Regions from separate parts of the Psychrobacillus syltrankelensis genome, predicted to be linked through region 2. Evidence: riboswitches for the same ligand, from Rfam matches in the RefSeq annotation. Region 2 holds a riboswitch; the other holds the start of a gene.
What was found. Region 2 has a riboswitch for FMN ahead of ACTSKG_RS05080 (ECF transporter S component). Riboswitches for the same ligand answer to the same signal wherever they lie in the genome.
Positions count from the first base shown of each region.

Region 1: another riboswitch for FMN. It lies ahead of ribE (riboflavin synthase); the one in region 2 lies ahead of ACTSKG_RS05080 (ECF transporter S component).

Region 1 is NZ_CM144227.1:657,470-660,899, forward strand. It holds gene ACTSKG_RS03360 (class I SAM-dependent methyltransferase) at 385-1,125, shown strand; FMN riboswitch at 1,266-1,397, shown strand; FMN riboswitch at 1,548-1,679, shown strand; gene ribE (riboflavin synthase) at 1,830-2,468, shown strand; gene ribB (3,4-dihydroxy-2-butanone-4-phosphate synthase) at 2,490-3,110, shown strand; gene ribH (6,7-dimethyl-8-ribityllumazine synthase) at 3,149-3,430, shown strand, end outside.
Region 2 is NZ_CM144227.1:984,905-988,334, forward strand. It holds gene ACTSKG_RS05070 (YpbB family protein) at 1-77, opposite strand, end outside; gene ACTSKG_RS05075 (ferredoxin) at 189-437, shown strand; gene ACTSKG_RS05080 (ECF transporter S component) at 1,182-1,775, opposite strand; FMN riboswitch at 1,935-2,068, opposite strand; gene ACTSKG_RS05085 (hypothetical protein) at 2,213-3,430, opposite strand, start outside.

The sequences.
Region 1 (3,430 bases), 330 kb from region 2:
TTTCATCTTGAATTAAAACGTAGACCACTGAAAGGAAGTGGACTCATAAATGAGAACAACACGAAAAATTGCTCGGTGCAGTATTAATCTAATAGCAGATTGTACCGCGGAAAATGAAGATGCTATTAATTAAACTGCGTCATTTCTCATTTTAATTGACTGCGAAGCGAGATAACCCTCTTGATGAGTGCCCCCTGGAAAGTGTCCTCCTGCAGCGTAAACAAACCTGTTCATTCCATAAAATGTTATATATAATTTTCTAAATAATCTGTGATATAATCTATTAAATTACAAGTTATTGGAGGCATTATATGCTGCTTTACAATTGATTCATCCTGATCGACCTTATTGAATGATAAAAATGTTGGATAAGGAGTGTTCAGTATGAAATGGGTTAAAAATTTTTACGAAAAACAATTTCAATTATATAAAGAAGGTCTAACAGGTCCAAACGAAGAGCATGAGGAAATATTGGCGAAAATCGAGAAAATGGTCTCTAACCCTTTCCATTCCATTTTGGAGTTAGGTGCGGGAGGCGGAGAGTTTGCAATAACAGCTGCTAAAAAGGGATACTCTGTTACTGCAGTAGAACTAGTAACATCTCGAATTGACTACATGAAAAAGCTGAAAAGCGAACATAGTTTAATCGGGGAGCTTGAAATGGTAGAAGGCGACTTTTATGAGGTAGAACTTCATAACTCTTTTGATGTTATTTGCTATATAGACGGATTCGGTATTGGTGAAGATCAAGATCAACACAAATTATTAAAACGAATGAGCAATTGGCTAAAACCTGATGGTTGTATCTTAATAGATATTTATACTCCTTGGTACTGGGCAAGTGTTGCTGGTCAAGAGATGGCAGTAGAAAATACACTTCGAAAGTATGATTTTGATTTTTTGAATTGCCGTATGCTTGATACATGGTTTGATGGGGAAGGAAGCGTTACTCAATCTTTAAGATGTTACTCTCCTCAAGACTTGAAAAAGTTATTAGAGACTACTGGACTTACGCTTGTCGATATTGAACCTGGTGGTGCGATGAACTACAAAACTTGGGAATATCATGTGCATGTTGACTTAAACGAAGCAATGTCTTACATGGTTAAACTGAGAAAAGAATAATATGTAAAAAATAGTTGGACAGGCTGATAAAAGTCTGTCTTTTTTGTGCTCACTTTTAAGAACAGAAATTAAGAAACTTAAGTTTACTTTTTATACCATGAAAATTTTCTTTTTAAGTGCTATACTGTTTTTATAGATGAATAGTCCTTCGGGGTCGGGTGAAATTCCCAATCGACGGTGATGAAGAAATTCTAAGCCCGTGAGCCTTCTTTAAGGCAGGATTTGGTGCGAATCCAAAGCCGACAGTATAGTCTGGATGGGAGAAGGATGTATGAGCAAGCTTATTTCCTTATGGAGAAAATACACTTCAAGAGGTTTATTTGTTGATGCTTTAAACAGAATTTTCCTAATTACCCCGTAGAGATATATCTATGGGGTTTTATTTTTAAATAAAACCTAGCAAAATGCAAAATTTCATACATGTAGTCCTTCGGGGTCGGGTGAAATTCCCAATCGACGGTGATGAAGAAATTCTAAGCCCGTGAGCCTTCTTTAAGGCAGGATTTGGTGCGAATCCAAAGCCGACAGTATAGTCTGGATGGGAGAAGGATGTACGAGCAAGCTTATTTCCTTATGGAGAAAATTACTACTTCAAGAGGTTTATTTGTTGACGCGTAAAACATAATTTTCCAACTACCCCTTAGAGATGTTTCTATGGGGTTTTATTTTTGAGTAAATTCTTAAACAGAAAAGAGGTGTAGCCTATGTTCACTGGAATTGTAGAAGATTTAGGCAAAGTTAAATCGATGAAAAGCGGACCTAATAGTATGCAATTAACTTTGGAATCCAAAAAGATTGTAGAAGATATTCACCTAGGGGATAGTATTGCGGTTAATGGTGTATGTTTAACAGTCATTTCTTTTTCGAATGAACTATTTACAGTGGATGTTATGCCAGAAACGGTAAAGTCTACAAGCATTCAATCTTTGCAAATTGGTCATGCTGTTAATTTGGAGCGTGCAATGCCTGCTAATGGTCGATTTGGTGGTCACTTTGTTTCGGGCCATGTGGACGGTACGGGTGTCATTTTAAGACAAAGAAAAGTAGAAAATGCCGTATATGTAGATATTAGCATTAGTGAGGAACTCAGTAAATTCTGTATGCTAAAAGGTTCGGTTGCAGTAGATGGCATTAGTTTAACCATTTTTGGTATAAAGTCAAATCAACTAACAGTTTCCCTTATTCCACTTACATTTAGTGAAACACTTCTCGGTATTAAAAAAGAGCATGATGTAGTGAATATTGAAAATGATTTACTTGGCAAATACGTGATAAACCATTTGGAAAGAAAGCAAGAAAGTTCGTCGATCTCAATGGATTTTTTAAGACAAAATGGATTCTAACGAAAAGGCGGTACATTACATATGTTCCATACAATTGAACAAGCAGTAGAGGATTTGAAAAAAGGGAAAATTATTATCGTTGTAGATGATGAAAGCCGAGAAAATGAAGGTGATTTTCTAGTGTTGGCAGAGTACGCAACACCGGAAAACATTAATTTTATGGCAACATATGGTCGGGGTTTAATTTGCACGCCTGTCACTCAAGTGTTAGCAGATCGTCTTGATTTATATCCGATGGTTCAAGATAACACGGACAATCATCAAACGGCGTTTACTGTAAGTGTGGATTATAAAACGACTGAAACAGGCATTAGTGCATTTGAGCGTTCAGAAACGATATTACAACTGTTAAACACGGAATCGGTTAGCTCGGATTTCCGCCGACCTGGTCATGTGTTCCCACTTGTAGCAAAAGAAAATGGTGTACTCGAGCGTCCAGGTCACACAGAAGCAGCTGTTGATTTTGCGAAACTTTGTGGTATGCAACCTGCAGGAGTTATTTGCGAAATTATGAGTGTAGACGGCTCAATGGCGAGAGTTCCTGAATTACATACTATTGCCGAAACACATGGTTTAAAGTTTGTGACGATCGAAGCATTAGTGAAATATCGAAATGAACAAGAACAAGAACAAGCAGTTTGATAAAAAAATTTAAAATGAACTTATAGGAGAGATAAAGAATGGGAAAAGTATTTGAAGCGAATTTAATAGGTACAGATTTAAAAATTGGTGTAGTTGTTGGTAGATTTAATGAATTTATTAATGGTAAATTATTGGATGGTGCATTGGATGGATTGAAGCGTCATGGCGTTGCCGAGGAAAATGTAGATGTTGCATGGGTGCCTGGTGCATTTGAAGTACCTTTCATCGCAAAAAAAATGGCAGAAACGAAAAAATATGATGCGATTATCGGTTTAGGTACCGTTATTCGCGGTTCTACGACACACTACGATTATGTTTGT
Region 2 (3,430 bases):
AAATAAAATGGTGCTGTAGATGATCTCTCACCTTGAAATTTATGGATGATTAATAATAACAGTTGTTGAAAATACAATTGAAATACCTCTCATCTTAAATGTATTTTTGTTGAAATGTCGAGTAAACACCTTTAGAATGAATAAGATAGCTTATTCTTGTAAGTAGATATAAAGGAGAGAATATTGTAATGGCTAAATATACAATTGTAGATAAAGATACATGTATCGCATGTGGAGCTTGTGGTGCCGCTGCACCAGATATATACGATTATGATGATGAAGGTATTGCTTTCGTTATCCTAGATAATAACATGGGTACTGCTGAAGTACCAGACGAATTACTAGAAGATATGGAAGATGCATTTGAAGGTTGCCCAACTGATTCTATTAAAGTGGCAGATGAATCATTTGAAGGCGACGCATTAAAGTTTGAATAAAAAAAGCGCAAGAGTCACTTTAAGTGTATTTTGTCTTCACTAATTCCTGAGTACTTTGGACGAAACATAGGCTACATTATTACCATTTACTTTTTGGATCGTGAAGTGACTGAGTCACTTCACGATCCATTTTTTTGGTAATCTTGTGACGGATATTTGTCCGTTGACCTCTTGGAATATGTGTGGACATAATGCGTTTGGTTTTGATAATGAGAGAAAAAATGCTCCCCCTACTCATCTAAGAGCTTCCGAAGATACAATTTCGTAAGCTCTCCCCTTCCTTACCTTTAAAACCTATTTATTTTTTCCCCTAGTTCCGCTTGTCATAGGGATTAGCAAATGAAAGTGCCAAACTTTGCGAAGTTTCTTTCGTATTTGCAAGGTGCAAAAAATTGTTTTCGCTAGCAATAGCATCTCTTACTTAAGTACCACTCACTTTATAGATTGGAGTGAAAGGTGGCGACTCCAGCGGGAGGCCAACTGGATGTTGGTCACGAAGGCGTTGCCACACGATGTGGCGTTCTTAGCCTTTGTTCCTCGGAGACAGATGAGCAATCACAACGAACGCGTAAGCGGCGGTGATGGGCTCACCCCGCGGAAAGCGTCCACCTGAAACGGAAATCCGCGGTATTATTTAATTCTTTAAACTACTCTGAACACTGTTTTTGCAAGAAGATAACCAATAATCCATATTCTTTCTTTAAATAAAAGGTCGTTTCTCTTAAAAAGAGAAACGACCTTATTTTAATTAGTATTTGGAATGCTGAATGTTCTGTTCACCTTATCAAGCAATGGCTTCATTCGCTTAAATAAAACTATCATTACAATCGTCACTAAAATACCCTTTATTAAATTAAACGGTAAAATACCGAAAATAATCGTATTAAATAGCGCAGTACCTGTCTCCATAGGGAAATTCAAAAAATAGGAATACATAGGTAAAAACACAAAATAATTAAGCACGCTCATCCCTATTGCCATAGATATAGTTCCAGAGAATAGACCATACATAATCCCTTTTGAAGATGATGCTTTGCGATAAATTACATATACCGGTGTTAAAAATAAAATACTTGTTACAAAGTTAGCCATATGCCCTACTGGGACACCGGTAGGACTACCAGAAAACAACCAATCTAATACGTTTTTTAGTAATGCTACTAGAATACCTGCAATCGGACCCATTGTAATTGCTGCAATTAATGCAGGTATATCACTAAAATCTACCTTCAAATAGGCTGGTAACACTGGTAATGGAAATGCAAGTAGCATCAATACAAACGAAACACTACTTAACATAGCGATTGCAATAAGCATTCGCGTCTTACTTTTTGACATAATATACTCTCTCCTTTTGCGATTCACTCCACAAGAAGAAAAGTTCAGAACGTATTCCGTACTCAAAAAATCCCTTAAGCTAAAAAAATTGCTTAAGGGAGAAACAAGGCACACTAAAATAAGCGTATCCGTACTTGAGTATACGAAAAACGACTGTACCTTCACCTTCTCCCATCCAGACTATACTGTCGGCTTTGGAATTTAACCAAATCCTGCCTTAACGGCTCGCGGGCTCAAGAAAAAAATCTTCTAATACCGCCGATCGGGAATTACACCCTGCCCCGAAGATGAATCAATATTTTTTTTCTTCAAGATAATATCTTGAATTACTATCATCTTAACAAAAATAAAACAGACGTGCAATACAACTGTTTCAATATAGATGCATAAAAAGAATGCTAACCAATAAGATTACTAATGGCTAGCATTCAAAAAAATTATTTTTCTTCCATAATAAAACCGTTAGGACCTAATGGAATTGGAAGAAATTTTGATAAATCAAATTCTGCCCATTGCTGTTGAACAACATTTTCTAGCTTCACTTCTGTTCCAAAGCTGGCAGCTGTAAGAGCAAATGCTTCAATTAGTCCCGTTGCAGCAAATGAATCCATAGTTTTCAAATCTAGTGGATCGGTAAATCGAATAATTGCTTTACCACCAACATTAGAATAGTCAAACGTAACATTGGATGGAATGACTGAAGTATAGATGTCGTTATTTGACTCTTTCATTGCCAAAAATGCTTCTGAGATAGAATTGTACTTAGCACTAAAATTAGGTGATAAATAGCTTTTTCCACTTTGGGCAACGTAGTAAAAATAATTATGATAACCTAGCTTTCCATCCAATTTAATTGGTTCATTCAGAGTCCCTACCTGATTCCACTCAATTGGTGAACCGTCTTCATTTAATACTTCAATGGAATCGAAATCATTAAATATTTCATTGATTGAACCCCAATACGGACCTAGTGTACCTGAAGCAATGTCGTATCCATGGTTCTCAGGCAAATAATGCTTCAAAATCTTGCCTTCCTCTATGAAGTACCCTTTATATGGATGATATTCATCAAACCCCAATGCTTCTTCGTCAATTCGGCTACCAAAACGTTCATATAATTGAATACTATTCGGATTCATGTTAGGAAAATCTTTTTCCATTTGTTTCTTTGGAATTATTATTGTGATCGGAACAGATAATGCATTCTCTATTAACGAAAAATGAAATACTGTTCCCCCATTTAAACTTTCTTTGTAAACTGAGTTGGTTTTGTCCAATGGTACTAACTCTATATGAGAATCATCAAAACTAGAAATTGTCATCATTGAGTTAGATTGTTCAGTTTCCGTATCATCACTTGTTAGAGTTGCTTTCTCGTTAGTATCCATTGAACGCATATCTGACATTTTATTGCTCTTTTGTTCAATGGATTTGCTTGCAATCAAAGAAGATTCTTTATCATTGAAAAAGGATGAAACTAAAAACGTAAGAATAAGGATGGAGGCAATAGAAACAGCAAAAGGTAGCCACTTTGTTAAAGTTACACGAGTAGTTCGTCTTTTTTCATTAATCTTTTGATTTTCTATTTCCATTTTCACCCGTTTATACACATCTTCTTTTGAACGTTGATCTGTAAATTTGGGCATTTTATTTAA